One region of the Thermosinus carboxydivorans Nor1 genome, then DNA from elsewhere that is predicted to be linked to it. Evidence: riboswitches for the same ligand, from Rfam matches in the RefSeq annotation. Region 1 holds a riboswitch; the other holds the start of a gene.
The links. Region 1 has a riboswitch for cobalamin ahead of TCARDRAFT_RS05400 (TonB-dependent receptor plug domain-containing protein). Riboswitches for the same ligand answer to the same signal wherever they lie in the genome.

Region 1 (8,130 bases):
CGCCGGATTTGAAACCCTGGTCGAAGCCGGTTACCAGCCCGAGTCGGCCTATTTTGAGTGTCTGCATGAACTGAAGCTCATCGTCGACCTGATGTATGAAGGCGGGCTCGCGGCCATGCGCCACTCGATCAGTGATACCGCCGAGTACGGTGATTATATGACCGGTAAACGGATCATTACCGAAGCCACCCGGGCCGAGATGCGTAAAATTTTGGCGGAAATCCAGGATGGTACTTTCGCGAAAAACTGGATCCTCGAGAACAAGGCCAACCGGCCGGTCTTTACCGCCTTGCGCCGGCAAAAAGCGGCTCATCCGGTTGAACAAGTGGGGAAAGAGCTGAGGGCGATGATGCCGTGGCTGAAGAAGGAATAGGTGACAGGGGACTGATTTTATGAAGCTTTCGGGTAGCAGAATTATTGTCGAAAGTCTTTTGCGACAGGGCGTTGATACGGTATTTGGCTATCCCGGCGGTGCGATCATGCCTTTATATGACGCCCTGTACGATGCCCCGATACGCCACATCCTAACCGTGCACGAACAGGCGGCTGCCCACGCCGCCGACGGCTATGCCCGGTCGTCGGGGCGGGTGGGCGTATGCATTGCCACCTCGGGCCCGGGCGCAACCAATCTGGTAACCGGTCTGGCTACCGCCTACATGGATTCGTCGCCGGTTGTCGCCATTACCGGGCAGGTTGCGACCAAACTCATTGGCCGGGACGCTTTTCAGGAGATCGACGTTATCGGTATTACCATGCCGATCACGAAACATAACTTTCTGGTCAAAAATGTGAGTCAATTGGCGGCAACGATTGACAAGGCTTTCGCGATCGCCACCAGTGGGCGGCCGGGGCCGGTGCTGATCGATGTGCCGCGGGACGTTTTGCTTGCCGAAGCGGACTACTGTCCTGACCGTCCCCTTGGGGCCGAGACGCGCAAGGCGCAGGACAGTGTGCCTGACCATTTGGTTAGCGCCGCGGTTAAGGCGCTTGCTACCGCTGAACGGCCGGTTCTGGTAATCGGCGGCGGGGTGAAAACCGGGGCAGCCGAGCGGGAAGTATTGGCTCTGGCCGAACAAACGGGTATGCCCGTTGTCAGTACGTTAATGGGGCTGGGGGCTTTCCCGGCCGACCACCGCCAGTTTCTCGGATTAACCGGGATGCATGGGCATAAGGCAGCCAACCTGACGGTGCATTATGCCGATTTGGTTTTCGCCGTTGGTACCCGTTTTAACGACCGTGTTACCGGCGATCCGGCCAATTATTCATCAGGCAAAACCATTATTCATTTGGACGTTGACGCTGCCGAACCTGGCAAAAACATGGAACCGGAAATTGCCCTCATCGGCAATGTGCGCATTTCGCTAGCGCAAATACTGGCGGCGCTGGCACAGGCAGCGCGGGCGGACCTAGCATCCTGGTGGGAAATGATTGCCGAGTGGCGGCAAGCGGCAACTAGCCGCAGCATATGCCCGGGCCAGATTGATCCTGCCTGGTTGATGCGACATATGGCCAAGGCCACGGCCGGGCAACAGGTCGTTTGGGTAACCGACGTTGGCCAACACCAGATGTGGGCGGCGCAGCACTTGAAAATTAACGGCTCACGCAACTGGATCACTTCCGGTGGGTTGGGGACGATGGGGTTCGGCCTGCCGGCGGCGCTTGGCGCGCAGCTTGCCTGTCCCGATAGCCGTGTCATTCTCATTGCCGGTGACGGCGGCTTTAAGATGACCGGCATGGAGCTCTATACCGCCGTAAATGAAAAGCTGCCGCTGATTTGCGTAATTTTAAATAACCAGGCGCTGGGCATGGTGCGGCAGTGGCAGAAGTTGTTCTTTCAAGAGCGCTATGCTGCAACCAATTTAGTCCCTTTTGATTTTGTCGGGTTTGTCCGGAGCTTCGGCATTGAGGCCTATAAGGCAAGCACGCCGGACGAGTTTGCCGCCGCTTTTCAACAGGCGCTCGGCGGGGCGGGGCCGACGGTAATCATTGCCGATATTGATCCGGACTGCCTGGTTACGCCTATGGTGCGGCCGGGCGAGCCTATCCATAAATTTTTGGAATAGGGCTTTAATTTGAAACTGGAGGCCTGACAATGGCGACTGTTTTTTCCGAGCTTGAACAACTGCTGGTTTACCGGAAGCTGCTGGCTGACGTGGTAATCAAAAAGCTGATGGCGTTTGCTAAGGATAGTTCCTGGCTGCAGGGCGAGCTGGCCAGCGATCTGATTACCAAAGCTGAGGAGCTGGGGTTATCCGGCAATCTGATCAATAGCTATCTGATTCATCTGATCAGTTTTGATAATAATGTTTTCAGCCGGACGGCGGAGAAGACTGGGGGCAAGGTCGGCGCCAGCCTGCTTGCGGCCGCGGCGCATGATATAGCGATTTTCCGGCAGGTGTTTGCTGCCAGCCAACAATGCGGGTTCGACGGCATTATTCTTAACTATACGCCGACATATAAGCGGCAGGACAATCACACCGCCGCGGTGCAGGAGTGGCTGCTCGCTGGTGCCGACCAGTATACGGCCGAGCAGGTGGCGGCGCTGCTTAGCGGCCATTATGCTCGCTATGGCTATGGCGAGATGGCCAGCTGCAAGGCGTTTCGGTGGGATAAGCAGAAAGGGTTGGTTGGGGTCAAGCACATCGATCCGATTCAGCTGGAAGATATTGTTGGCTATGAGCGCCAGAAAAAGACGCTGCTCCGCAATACCGAGGCGTTTTTGGCCGGCAAGCCGGCTCACAACGTGCTGCTGGTCGGTGCCAGGGGAACCGGCAAATCCTCGTCAGTGAAAGCGCTGGCCAATCGTTACTATGATGCTGGCCTGAGGCTTATCGAGGTAACGAAAAATGATCTGACGGATTTACCGGCGATTATGAACGCTGCCCGCCAGTGGGGCAAAAAGTTTATTGTGTTTATTGACGATTTGTCGTTCGAGGAGACGGAAGCAGGCTATAAACAGCTGAAATCGGTGATGGACGGCGGAGTAGAAACAAAGCCGGATAATGTACTGATTTATGCGACATCGAACCGACGGCGCTTAATTCGGGAAACCTGGCAGGACCGTGCCGGCGATGAAGTTCACCACCAAGATACGATTCACGAAAAAATTTCGCTCGCGGACCGGTTTGGCATTACGCTGACCTATCCCTCGCCCAATCAGGACGAGTATCTGCGCATCGTCGAGGATATTGCCCGCAAAAACAATGTCGATCTGCCGACGGTTGAGCTTAGGGCACAGGCGCTGCGCTGGGAAATGGCCCATTCGGGCCGTTCCGGCCGGATTGCCAGACAATTTGTTGATGACCTGATAAGTAAAATATCCTGTGGTTGAACTTAACCACAGGATATTTTTTGTGAGTTACGTGGTTATAGCGATTGTTTAATTCCCAGGAAGATCGCGCGCTCTTGGGCAGGATAGCCGGGTACTTCCTGGTAGTGTTTGTTAAAGAGGTTACTGATGGTTAAATATAAGCTTTGTCCCTTAGTCATAGTATAGTTAAAGGTAGTATTCCACACGAAATAACTTGAAACATCACTTGTTTTACTTACATATTTTCCATAAATTTCTTGGGAAAACTTGCCTTGCTGCAGTCTTATACCCAAGTTAAAAGTATTGTACGGTACTTGCTGATTATTGTTTTCATCGCGCGAATCAAGGTAAGTGTAACCAATGTTAGCGGATACAGCCTGAGTTAATTTAGTTGCAAACGACAAAGTCGCTCCTTTTGTGGTAAGGTGGTGCACGTTTTGTACTTTCCAATCATCAGGCCCAACCTGTTTCCAATCTATTGCATCGATCAAATCCCGCTTAAATAAAGAAAAAGTTACTTCACTATCAACAGCCAGGCGTTTTTTTACACCTACTTCCGATGTCCAACCCGTTTCCGGTTTAAGGTCAGGGTCGCCGCCCCAGTTATACAAGTCGTCAAACTTAGGCGCTTTAAATACCTTGCCCCAGTTGGCAAAATAATTGGTACTATTATCGGCTTTGTATGCTAGCGCGATCTTGGGTAACCATTTTGCCCCATATTGGCTGTTATCATCATAGCGCATACCCATAGTAGCGCTGGTACGCCCGTTTAATTTATATTGATCCTGTAAATAAATTGCCTTAATAATGCGGTCACGAACCGTGTCGGGTGCATAAACCGCTGTTGACACAACTTCCTTGCGCCATTCGCTTCCCCAGGTCAAATAATTTTTATAGTCAATTTGTGCACTGTCCTGATATTCTATTGCTCGTACTTTATTCTTATAAAAATATTTATCCATGCCCGGAAGCGCATAATAGGTCCGTTCGTGTTCATTGTTATAAAAACGCACGACACGCTCGCCATCACCATGTTTATCACTATAACCAATACTCCAGTTATGTCGCAAATAGTCGTTAATTCCTTGCATAGATCCTAGATAATTTCCCGGGTTGCCACTGTGGCTACCATAATAATCATAAGTAAAAGACAGTCCTTCGGTTTCATTAAGTTCCCGATCCAACCGCAGTGTCGCGTTCTTACCCCGATAATCACTGTTTGGTCGCTGACCTTCTGTAGCTTCTTTCAGGCCGGTTATATACCAATGCCATCCTTTTTCCGAACCTTGGTTAGATAAATTGAAACGACTTGTCGCATCACTGCCAAAGCCGGAATTTACTATTGTTTTGACATTGCCAGTTCCACGTTTGGTTATTATATTGACGACGCCCCCAACAGCGTCAGCCCCATATAATACTGAGCCTCCCCCACGGACAATCTCAATTTTTTCGATATTGTCGGATAATAATATGTTATTTAAATTAATACCGCCTGCACCTGAGCCTATCCCTTGTGGTAGATTCATCCGTTTACCATCAATCAAGACTACGATCCTGTCAGTACCTAATATGTAAGGAATTGCCAGTTCTCCCGGGCCACCATTGCGCAAAACTACTACCCCCGGCACGCCTTCCAGGGCCTCGGCTAAATTTCTCGCTCCTTTTTGCTCAAGCTGCTCGCCGGTAATTACGGTCACATCCCCCGGTGCGGTTGCAACTGTTTGCGGCACTCTAGCCGCAGTAACGGTAATTTGGTCTAGTTGGAAAACAGGGTCCTCAGCTGCTTGGACCGGATTGACCAGCAGCAATGTGCCCATTGCCAAAGTAGAAGCAATTCTTTTCACTAAGCTTTTCGTCCTTTTGTTCATCATCTTACCTCTTTTCTAAAATGAGTGGAAAATTTAGATTGAATGCACACGTATTTGTAATTTCATGACTTCTCCCTAATTAAAAATCCCGGCTAATAGCCGGGAAGGATAGACTGCATGAATAATCCCCTCCCCATCGCTCGTGGGTGTAGCGGTGACTGTCAGATAGGCAGTTCTCCTGGCTCTGGATCATCGCTCGCCCAAACCTTCCCAGGACTTTCATCCCAGTGGCATAACTTGGGTTTGCTCCTCATTACAGTGGCGGGACCGCGCCGGGCTTGCACCGGACTTCCCTATTAAGCCCCGTAGGGCACCTATCCCGATTGTATGAAATTGTGATTCAAGTAGTAGTATTTTCTATTTCATCCTCCATACTACCATTTTTGGCAACGTAATGTCAATGCTGCCCCCTTAATCGGGGCATTTACTTCACATACCGGTTTTTTGCACGCGGCAATGCAAGACGGTGGTGCAGGCATGATTTACTAACGCCAAGAATTTTCCGAAAAGATGGCTAATTTCCTGCAGGTGTATTTTGTCCAATAAAGTGACATCCTCCCCTCAATAAATTGAGGGGCATCCCAACGTGGGATGGCGATTGACCAATCGCAGGTTAGCCAGCAATTCCCCGGTCGACCCGGATCATCACCTTGGCCTTAAGGGGTGCCACACTCCCCTTTCTCCTAGGGTCATGCCCCAAGAGCATTGGGCGCTTTGGCGGCAATGTTTAAGGCACCAACTCTGTCCGCATCGGATTGGTAGCCACATTTGATACATTTGAACCAACCCTGCGTTTTGCGGTTGTAGCGGGAAACATTCCCGCACTTCGGACAAGTCTTGGAAGTCTCTTTGGGCAGTAGTGTTGCAATAAACTAGCCTTGAAAATATCAATGTTCAAATCGGTCAAAATGTCATTAAAATAAGCCAAAATCGCTATAAAGGGCAATATTATCCTAGCAAATCGTAAAAAAACTCCTTATAATAGAGGTGTAGCAGGTAACCCTGTCCACGCACTCTAAAATAAGGAGCCAAAATGCATGGACAAGGATACCACAAAAACCACATTTTTTAAAGTCTTTTTAAAGTCTTTGAAGCCTTTCCTCTAGAAAAATTTTTGCAAGTTGTCGCCAGTGCCGGTTGCGATCGTTATGTGAAAAAGCTCAAAACATTGAAACTATTATACTTGATGCTCATTGCCCAATTCTTAGGGCTTGATTCTTTGCGGGATATCGCTACCCGGCTTACTTGCGACAAGCAGCTGCAAAAATTGTTGCATCTTACCTCCATCAGTGCATCTACATTATCGAGACGTCTGCGAAATATTGATCACCGTGTTTGGGAACAATTATTTGCTGAAGTAAAGCGTCAAATCTGGCAACAAGCCAACAAGACCGGCGCTGTGCGGCAATACCAACTCAATGTTATCGACTCCAGCACGATTACTCTTTGCCTGCGAAAGTATCTATGGGCTGATTACCGTAAAACCAAAAGCGGCATTAAACTGCATCAGCGCATCACTATTCATGGTGGCAATTCATATCCAGATAGCGCCGTTCTAACCTCTGCCCGCAAGGCTGATAAAACGGTCATGGATGAGCTGGTAGTCACCTCCCCCGATGCCTTAAACGTATTTGACAGAGGCTATGTTGATTATGCTAAGTGGGATGATTACTGCAGAAAAGGCATTCGGTTCGTGTCGCGTCTAAAAAGCAATGCTATCATTGATGTTTTGGAAGAAAAAAGCGTTGAAACAAACCAGGTTTTAGCAGAGAAAATTGTGCGCTTGGGCAACGCTTATACCACCCAAATGACACATCCGGTAAGACTAATTGAAACTCGTGATAACCAAGGCAACGCTGTAATTATCGTAACCAATGAACTAACACTGCCAGCTGCAGAAATCAGCGATATTTACTGCATGCGCTGGCAAATAGAACTGTTTTTCAAGTGGATCAAACAGCACCTTGTTGTCAAAGAGTTTTTCGGAACTAGTCAAAATGCCGTATACGGGCAAATCTGGCTAGCGCTGATTGGATATTGTTTGCTGCAAAACCTGCAACAAGAATTGCCAAAAAGTGTTTCCCTGCTTGAGGTATTGCGGGCGGCACAAATGTTTTTGTACCAGGCGTTCAATGAATTAATAGCTGCTTTAAGCCGACCGCCGACGAAAACAAATCATGGCAGACAGTCGCTTGATGCTGGTTATGACCAGTTGATACAGATAATCGACCAACTAGGCACAGACTGGCTTGATATTGTAGATGAAGGGATGTATCTGTAGTACGTTGAACAAGAAAGCTGGATAGGACTGGAAAATGTGGCCGCAGGGTTGCCTTTATGCCGTCGTTGCTTTAAATAAGCAGAAGAAAAGTTAAGACTGAATATTCGGGAAATATCCCAACTTGTGCAACTGCTTTTTTCTATATTCTTCCACTTGACATTTTTTATCATTTTTTATGCAACAGTACTGAAGAGATATAGAAACGTACCATTCGCCGCCTTTATCACGCCAGATTTCCATAGACCCCTGGCGGCAAGAACCTCTTGCCAAATCTATGAGTTTTCTGACATGATATAAAGAAGCGGCAATAGGTACGGCTATCTGGCTTCTGCCGGAAGAGACAGGAAATTTAATAACCCACGTCCCGGAAGGGAGCTGGTGGAGAGAGTAGCAGTCCTGCCGCACCATTACCGGAACCATTGTCTCAAACTTAGGCAGACTAGCCTTTTTACCCCTTTGCTTGCGGGAAAGGTAGGAGCGCCTGGCAGACAAGGCTTTAAGCATGGCGCACTGGAGCGTACCTCGATTTAGGTCGAATAATCCCGAAGCCTGCTTATAAGTTTCACGGTTTAAAACTGCCCGGCTGACAGTATTGAGTGCTTCGGCCTGGGCCAGGAACCAGGAGCACGCCTGGTGGTAGATCTCCAGCATCCGGATCATTTTCTCCAGCT
Region 2 (8,130 bases), on a different contig from region 1:
TGCGGCGGGGGAAGCTGGCAGATAACACGCTGGTGGCGACGGTCATGAGCAACCTGGGACTGCACCAGGCCATTAAACAAGCCGGCGGCAAGGTGCTTGTCACCCCGGTCGGCGACCGCTATGTCCTCGAGGCCATGCGGGAAAAAGGGCTGGTCCTTGGCGGTGAACAGTCGGGCCACATTATCTTCAGTGACTACAACACTACCGGTGACGGCATCCTGACTGCCCTGCAGCTCATTGCCAACGTCCAAAAGACAGGCAAGAAGTTGTCTGAACTGGCAAAGGTGATGACCCGGTTTCCGCAACTTTTAGTCAACGTCCGGGTCAAGTCCAAGGAAGGTTGGCAGCAAAACGAGCGCATTGCCGCGGCCATTCGCGAAGGCGAGGCGGCCTTGGGCGAGACTGGACGCATCCTGGTTCGGCCTTCCGGCACCGAACCGCTCATCCGGGTAATGGCCGAAGGACCGGTTGCCGCCGAGCTGGAGCGCATTGTGAGCGCCATTGCCGACGTCATTCGCCGGGAACTGAGTTAGTTGACCAAATGCTATGGTTATAGTAGTATATGAGAGGAGCACTACGGTGCTCCTCTGCATATATAGTAAAGTAATGAGTATTGGAGGTGAGAAATGGATAGACGGTGAAATTTCGTCAAACACTAGACGATAAAAGCGCTGGCGCTTGCGGCTGGTGGCCGCAAGCAGACGAGGAAGAGGTTTATCGAGCAGTCAGCGGATGCCTCTCGGCTCACTGCGGTCGTAAGCCGGCCGACAAAACTGCGAGGCGACTTGCAGGACAAAACGGCGGCGGCAGCAATTTACCGACCCTATTTTGAATTTTGGGAGGAACACTGCATGTGTGGCATTGTAGGCTATGTAGGTCCGAAACAGGCCGCTCCCTTTTTGCTTGAAGGCCTGACGAAACTGGAGTACCGCGGCTACGATTCGGCGGGCATCGCGGTCTTTGACGGCAATAAAATCAATGTGGAAAAGAGTGTGGGCCGCCTAAGTATTTTGCAAAAAAAGGTAGAAAACCACATGCCGGTTGGGACCATCGGCATCGGCCATACGCGCTGGGCGACGCATGGTCGACCTTCGGATGTCAATTCCCACCCCCACACCGACTGCACCGGCCGGTTTGTCGTAGTGCACAACGGGATTATTGAAAACTACCTGCATATCAAAGAACGGCTTATCGCCAAAGGGCATGTTTTTACATCGGAGACCGACACCGAAGTCGTGGCTCATCTTGTCGAGGAATATTATACCGGCGATTTTGAAGCGGCCGTGAAAAAAGTACTGGCCGAGATTGATGGTTCGTACGCCCTGGTCTTCATGTGCCAGGACCATCCTGATAAACTCATCTGTACGAAACAGGACAATCCGCTGGTTATCGGACTGGGCGAAGGGGAAAACTTTATCGCCTCCGACATCCCGGCGATTATCAACCGGACCCGTAAGACCTATATCTTAAGTGACGGCGAAATGGCCATCGTCACCAAGGATTCGGTATGGGTCATGAATCGCCAGGGCGTGCCGGTGACGAAAAAGATCTTCGAGGTGAATTGGGATGCCGAAGCAGCCGAAAAAGGCGGCTACGAGCACTTCATGATCAAGGAGATCTATGAGCAGCCCAAGGCTATCCGTGAGACAATGACCGGCCGCCTGGCGAAAGACGACAGCCGGGTTGTCTTCGACGAACTCAAATGGACCAAGGAAGACGTCGCTAATATAAAAAAGATCGTCATTACTGCTTGCGGTACGGCCTTCCATGCCGGTATTGTCGGCAAGTATTACCTGGAGCAGCTCGCCCGTATTCCGGTTGAGGTTGATATCGCCTCTGAGTTTCGCTACCGGTCGCCGCTGACAGATGAGCAAACTTTGGCGATCGTTATCAGCCAGTCAGGGGAAACGAGCGACACGCTGGCCGCCCTCAAAGAAGCCAAACGGCTGGGCGCCCGTACCCTTGCCATTACCAATGTGGTCGGCTCGTCGATTGCTCGGGAGGCCGATCAGGTAATCTATACCTGGGCTGGTCCGGAAATTGCCGTCGCTTCGACCAAAGCCTATACGACCCAGTTGATAAGCGTGCTTATGCTGGCCCTTTATTTGGCAGACCTCAAGGGAACGCTGCCGCCCGAACGCATTCAGGAGCTCATCAAGGGTTTGCGCGCTCTGCCCGGCCAAGCCCATGAACTGCTCGAAGACGTAGAGCCGGTCAAGACCTTTGCCCAGCAGTACGGCTTCAACGAAGACGTCTTTTTCATTGGCCGCTCGCTTGACTATGCCGTTGCCCTTGAAGGCTCGCTCAAACTGAAGGAAATTTCTTATATTCATGCGGAAGCCTATGCCGCCGGTGAACTCAAACACGGCACCCTGGCCCTGATCATCGAGGGCGTGCCCGTCATCGCCCTGGCTACTCAGCATGACGTTTATGAAAAAATGCTGAGCAACATCAAAGAGGTCAAGGCGCGGGACGCCGTGGTCATCGGTATTGCCATGAAGGGCGATGAAGAAATTAAAAAATACGTTGACCATACCATTTTCATCCCGGCTACCGATAAATACCTTGCCCCCATTCTCGCCGTCATCCCCCTGCAGCTATTAGCCTACTACGCGGCCGTTACCCGCGGCGCCGACGTGGATAAACCGCGCAATCTGGCCAAAAGCGTGACGGTGGAGTAGAGGTAGATACTGTTGAACAATAAAAAGTTGTAACCATAAAATTTACCCTGCCTAAGGGCAAAAAACTCTGTCCAGGGGCGCTAAAAACTGTCAAAAAGCCGATGCAGATGCAGGGCTTTGTCCTGCTTTCTGCTCGGCTTTTTCCCTTTCATCTGCCTAGTAAAAGGCATGAAACGACTGGTTGCGTGTCCTTTAAGTTGCAGGTCGCATTGTTTGGTAAATAATTCCTGCAATTTATTGTTCAAAAAATGATTGAAATGTTGGAAAGGAAGAATTATAATAGAACTGTCAATGATATTGATAATCATTATCATAAATAGGAGGTGCAATATGTTAGCGACCCTAATCGTCACGCTACGGGAAGGGGTTGAAGCCGCGTTGATAATCGGCATTATCCTGTCTTACCTTCACAAGATTGGTCTCGAACGTGAAGGCAGGAAGGTCTGGCTGGGAACAGCTTTGGCAACAGTGCTCAGCATAGTTGGCGGTTTCGGCGTGTTTCTCATAATGGGAACTACTACCGAAGGTTTGTTCCAGCAGTTATTGGAAGGTTTCGCGATGCTTACTGCCGTCATAGTCCTTACCTATATGGTGTTCTGGATGCACGGCGGCGGAAAGGGGATGACTGCTTCTATCAACGCCAAGGTGCAGGCTGCAGTAAGTTCAAGTTCTGTTACCGCCCTTGCCGTCCTCGCGTTTGTATCGGTACTCCGTGAAGGCGTAGAAACCGTTCTTTTCTTAATTGGAACTACGTCTTCCAGCACCCCGGGGGAAGCTTTGGCAGGAGGCCTATTAGGTCTAATCATGGCGGTGGTTGTAGGATACGTGGTTTTTAAGAGCAGCCGAAAGGTAAATATCGCGGCCTTCTTCAAATGGACGAGCGTACTCTTGCTGTTTATGGCTGCTGGAATGCTTAGCAATGCCATTGGCGAGTTCCATGAAGCCAATTTACTGCCGCCGATTGCCAAAAGGATCTGGGATACCAGTGGTTTCTTGAGCGAAGACGACTTTTTTGGCGGAATTATGATGGCCCTCTTCGGCTATAACTCCTCCCCTTCCCTTTTCCAGGTAATTTCCTATGTAAGTTATCTGGCGGGAACAATGTACATGTTTTTTAGGACGCCGCAAAAAATTCACTCGACTAATGGAGGGACCCAACATGCAGAGTAAAGTAATTAAAGGGTTAATTATTGGCACATTAATTTCGGGTTTAACACTAGTCGCCGGCTGCGGTTCGAACACCGATGCCAAAGTCTCGGTTCCAGCCCAGCCTCCCGCTCAGGCTCAACAGGTGGCTAAAACTGACACCATAGCGCAGAACGATGCCGCGAAGTACATACAAGTGATAAAAGATCAGAACGTAAAGATTTATCAGCTGTCGAAAGAAGAAAAGTTTGCGGATGCCCGCAACGAATTCAAGGCTTTGAACGATGCCTTTACTGGTCTGAAGCCGTTCATCAAGAACGAAGAGCTTAAGAAGAAGCTCGACCATGCGATTGAAGAAATAGGTGACGAACTTAAGAAAGATAAACCCAGAAAATCCGAGATGGAAGAAGAGTATGAAGTCGTTAGCAAGGTCCTCAAGGATATTGAGGCGCAACTGAAATAGTAAAAAGGCAGCCCGACAGCATAATGTCGGGCTGTTTCTCTGATGCGACCGATAGGTAGTGAGATTTACCGGCCGGGAATCCGGTCTTCGCAGGGTACGGCGGTCTGGCATTTACCGCAGCCGTAACGGGGAGCGTAGCGCTTTTTGGTTTCGTTGTCCACGTAATCGGAACAGATTTGGTGGTTTTTGCCGCTTTCGTCAATCGCCAAGGGCGGGCAGCGGCGGATGCAGGCGCCGCACCGGGTGCAGTATTCATAAATTTCCCGGTACGGCCGCACAGTTGGCGCAAGTTCCAGGCTGGTGACAATGCTGCCGACCCGGCCGGCCGAGCCGCGGGCGGTGATGAGCGAACAGTTAAGGCTTAGGGTTCCGAGGCCGGCAATATAGGCTACGTGCCGCTCTGACCAGTTGCTGCGCTTATTTATTACCTGATACCGCTCGTCCAGGGCCGGCGCAACCGCCTCGTGCCCATTGTCTGTTAACAAGTCAACTAAAAAGCGCCGGAGGGCTTCGTTGAAACGTTCGCCTTCGATTCGGCCGTATAGCCATTCGGTGGCCGGAAGCCCGTCACTGCGGTTGGCGATGCGTATTGCCGCGGTGAAGGGTAGAAAATAGGAAATTACCGTTTGCGCGCTGGGAAGCCACTCGCGCGGTAAGAGATGGTGGGACCCGATGACGCTTTCTTTTTTTAATTCTGCGAATAGCGGGTCGTCGGCAGCGGCGATGCCGATCAGTGGCGGATCAAAGATCCGCAGGCCGCCGAGCGGTTCTACCACATTTAGGGGACTTTCCATGGTAAAGCGGTTGACCTGTCTTTCAATATCCTCCAAAAGCAGCATGATTCACCTCGTTATAAGTAATAGGATATGCCGGTCTACTTACATTATATATTACTTGTACGAATTGCGCCGCTGCTTGCGCGAAAGAAGTTGGATATCGTAACTGATGATTTGCGGTTATCGATACATGAATGCTTCAAAAAATTTTTGACGCCATAAGCCCAAGGTGATAAAATAACTTAAAGAAATTATAACTTAATATATGGGTTAGGTGCCCACAGGGCTTAATAGGGAAGTCCGGTGCAAGACCGGCGCGGTCCCGCCACTGTAATGGGGAGCGAACCAAAATACGCCACTGAGGCTAGGCCTTGGGAAGGTTGGGGTAGCTATGAGCCAGAGCCAGGAGAACTGCCTAACTGACAATCACCGCATGGACCCACGAGCGATGGGGAGGGGATTATGTTGCACTTAGTACATAGTAAGTTCTTCATCCCGGCTGGCGTGGGCCGGGATTAATTATTTAAGGAAGGTTGGCGGCATTTGCGTTCAGGATGTTACCGCGTGATATTGCTATGTTTACTGGCGTTAATGGCAAAGGTTGTTTTATCCGGGCTAAATCCTAGTCCGGAGCCGGTATTAGAAGCCAAGCTTGTTGATTTTCTCGGGCGACCTATTGAAGCTACGATGCAAAAACCGCAGCGAATTGTCTCGCTTTCGCCCGGAAATACCGAAATTATTTTTGCCGTTGGCGCTGGAAACCGCCTCGTGGGGGTGACCACATATTGTGACTATCCCGATGCGGCTCGGGCGCTACCCAAGGTTGGCGGTTTTTACGATCCTGACGTGGAAACAATCATTCTCATGCAGCCCGATATTGTGTTTACCAGTGGACAAATGCACTTGCGCGTAATCCAAAGCCTGGAACGGGCGGGCATCAAGGTTGTGGCGATTGAGCCGCAAAGCATGGCTGACGTGATCAAAGCCGTCCGGCTGGTAGGCGAGCTGCTCCACGAACAAGATAACAGTGAAAAAATCGCTAATCAACTTGAACAAAAGCTGAGAGCGGTTCAAGCCTTGAACCAGCCGGACAAGTCTCCTCACCGGGTGTTTATTGAGGTCTGGGACGTGCCTTTGCTCACGGTGGGAGCTAAATCCTACATCAGTGATATTGTAACGCAGGCCGGCGGCATAAATGTTGCGGCAGACCGGCAGGCCGATTATACACCTTGTGATTACGAGGCCCTCTATGCGTATAATCCTGATACCTATCTTATTGTGCGCAATGGCATGGCCGGCAAAGAAAGCCGGGTAATCAGCAAGCCCGAAGTGGCCGATATTGAGGCGATTCGGCGTAAGCGGGTCTTTTATGTATCTGATGACTATTTGGGCAGACCGGGACCGCGGAGTTTTATTGCCCTTGAGCAGATAGGCGAAATTTTACATGGAAAAAATGGCGGTGAACAATGAGATATAGAATGAAACATCCGCTGGCAATCATAATATCTGGCGGTATTTTGGCAGGAACTGTTCTCGGCATGCTGCTCATTGGTTCGGCGGCCATTGACCTTCGCATCATCGCTAGTGTTCTCGTTAAACAGATTTTTCCTGCAGTATCAACCACCGAAATACCTTCGGCGGTTGAAAAAATCATTTGGAATATTCGCTGGCCTCGTATCGCCCTGGCCCTGTTAGTAGGCAGCAGTTTGGCCGTTTCGGGAGCTTGCTATCAGGCGATGTTCCGCAATCCGCTAGCCGACCCGTTTATCCTGGGGGTATCATCCGGCGCAGCTTTAGGAGCGGCGATTGCTATTGTTTTTAAACTAACGTCCTATATCAGTTTTTTTGCTTTTCTCGGCGGTATCACGGCGATATTTATCGTGTACGGGTTGGGAAGAGTTAAGGGCGGCGGTATCAATACCAATCAATTATTATTGGCCGGCGTTGCCTTTGGCTCAATGCTTAACGCTATCCTCAGTTTGATCATGGTTCTCCATACCCAGCAAATTGGCGCTATTCTGTTCTGGCTGCTCGGCAGCCTGAGTAATCCCCCGGCAAGTTTAGTTCTGATTGCCGGGATGGTGGCAGCCGGTATGGCGGTGATTATGCTTTATGTCCGTGACTTGGATATTATGACTGCGGGTGAAGAAAACGCCCAGTTTTTGGGCGTTGATGTGGTGAAAGTTAAAGTTATTTTGTTGCTAAGTACAACGCTGATTACCAGTGTCGTTGTTGCGGTTAGCGGGGTTATCGGGTTTATCGGCCTTATCGTCCCACATCTTTTGCGTAAGATCGTAGGTCCGCAGCATCACCTGTTAATACCCCTTTGCGCGCTTTGGGGAGCGATCTTTCTCCTGTGGGCTGACGGGATAACACGTATGGTCAATCCGTTAGCCCAAGTCCCGGTAGGCGTGATCACCGCGCTGCTTGGCAGTCCCTTTTTTCTTTACATCTTATATTCATCTGGACGCAAGTGAAGGGGATGGAAATGCAGAACCCTCTATTGGAAGTGCGATCTGTATCAGCGGGATACGGGTCAAAGCTAATCCTGCGGGATATTACCTTTACCGTTAATCGGGGCGATTTTCTGAGCATTATTGCTCCCAATGGTACTGGTAAATCAACATTGCTTCGGTGTATCGGCGGTGTACTGCCTGTCCAAAAAGGCAGCATTAATATTTGCGGCCAGGATATAAGAGCTTTTTCGCGGCGGGCGCTGGCGAAAAAAATTGCTGTTGTTAGTGAAGAAGATGCGACCTTTGATTACAGTGTATACCAGACTGCTTTCATGGGAAGGTTTGCCCACATCAGCCGGTTTGGCGGCGAGACTCCTGAAGATCATCGGATTGTCCAACAAGTACTTAATGATGTAGGAATGTGGGAAAAACGGCAGGTCAATATGAGTCAGCTCAGCCAGGGGGAACGGCAAAAAGTTTTAATTGCCCGGGCCTTGGCGCAGTGTCCGGAACTTTTACTGCTCGATGAACCAACATCTCATCTGGATATTCGCAATCAGTTCCTGATATTAAAATTGATTAAGGAATTGACCGCGAAAAACAACATC

Region 2: another riboswitch for cobalamin. It lies ahead of TCARDRAFT_RS07355 (ABC transporter substrate-binding protein); the one in region 1 lies ahead of TCARDRAFT_RS05400 (TonB-dependent receptor plug domain-containing protein).

The regions. Positions count from the first base shown of each region.
Region 1 is NZ_AAWL01000005.1:92,106-100,235, forward strand. It holds gene ilvC (ketol-acid reductoisomerase) at 1-373, shown strand, start outside; gene ilvB (biosynthetic-type acetolactate synthase large subunit) at 393-2,063, shown strand; gene TCARDRAFT_RS05395 (ATP-binding protein) at 2,093-3,331, shown strand; gene TCARDRAFT_RS05400 (TonB-dependent receptor plug domain-containing protein) at 3,367-5,178, opposite strand; cobalamin riboswitch at 5,330-5,511, opposite strand; gene TCARDRAFT_RS14910 (zinc ribbon domain-containing protein) at 5,868-6,047, opposite strand; partial or broken gene TCARDRAFT_RS05405 (IS4 family transposase) at 6,272-7,459, shown strand; gene TCARDRAFT_RS05410 (hypothetical protein) at 7,550-8,130, opposite strand, start outside.
Region 2 is NZ_AAWL01000008.1:55,548-63,677, forward strand. It holds gene glmM (phosphoglucosamine mutase) at 1-533, shown strand, start outside; gene glmS (glutamine--fructose-6-phosphate transaminase (isomerizing)) at 852-2,681, shown strand; gene TCARDRAFT_RS07340 (FTR1 family iron permease) at 3,012-3,851, shown strand; gene TCARDRAFT_RS07345 (hypothetical protein) at 3,841-4,290, shown strand; gene TCARDRAFT_RS07350 (4Fe-4S binding protein) at 4,356-5,129, opposite strand; cobalamin riboswitch at 5,322-5,499, shown strand; gene TCARDRAFT_RS07355 (ABC transporter substrate-binding protein) at 5,631-6,536, shown strand; gene TCARDRAFT_RS07360 (FecCD family ABC transporter permease) at 6,545-7,543, shown strand; gene TCARDRAFT_RS07365 (ABC transporter ATP-binding protein) at 7,555-8,130, shown strand, end outside.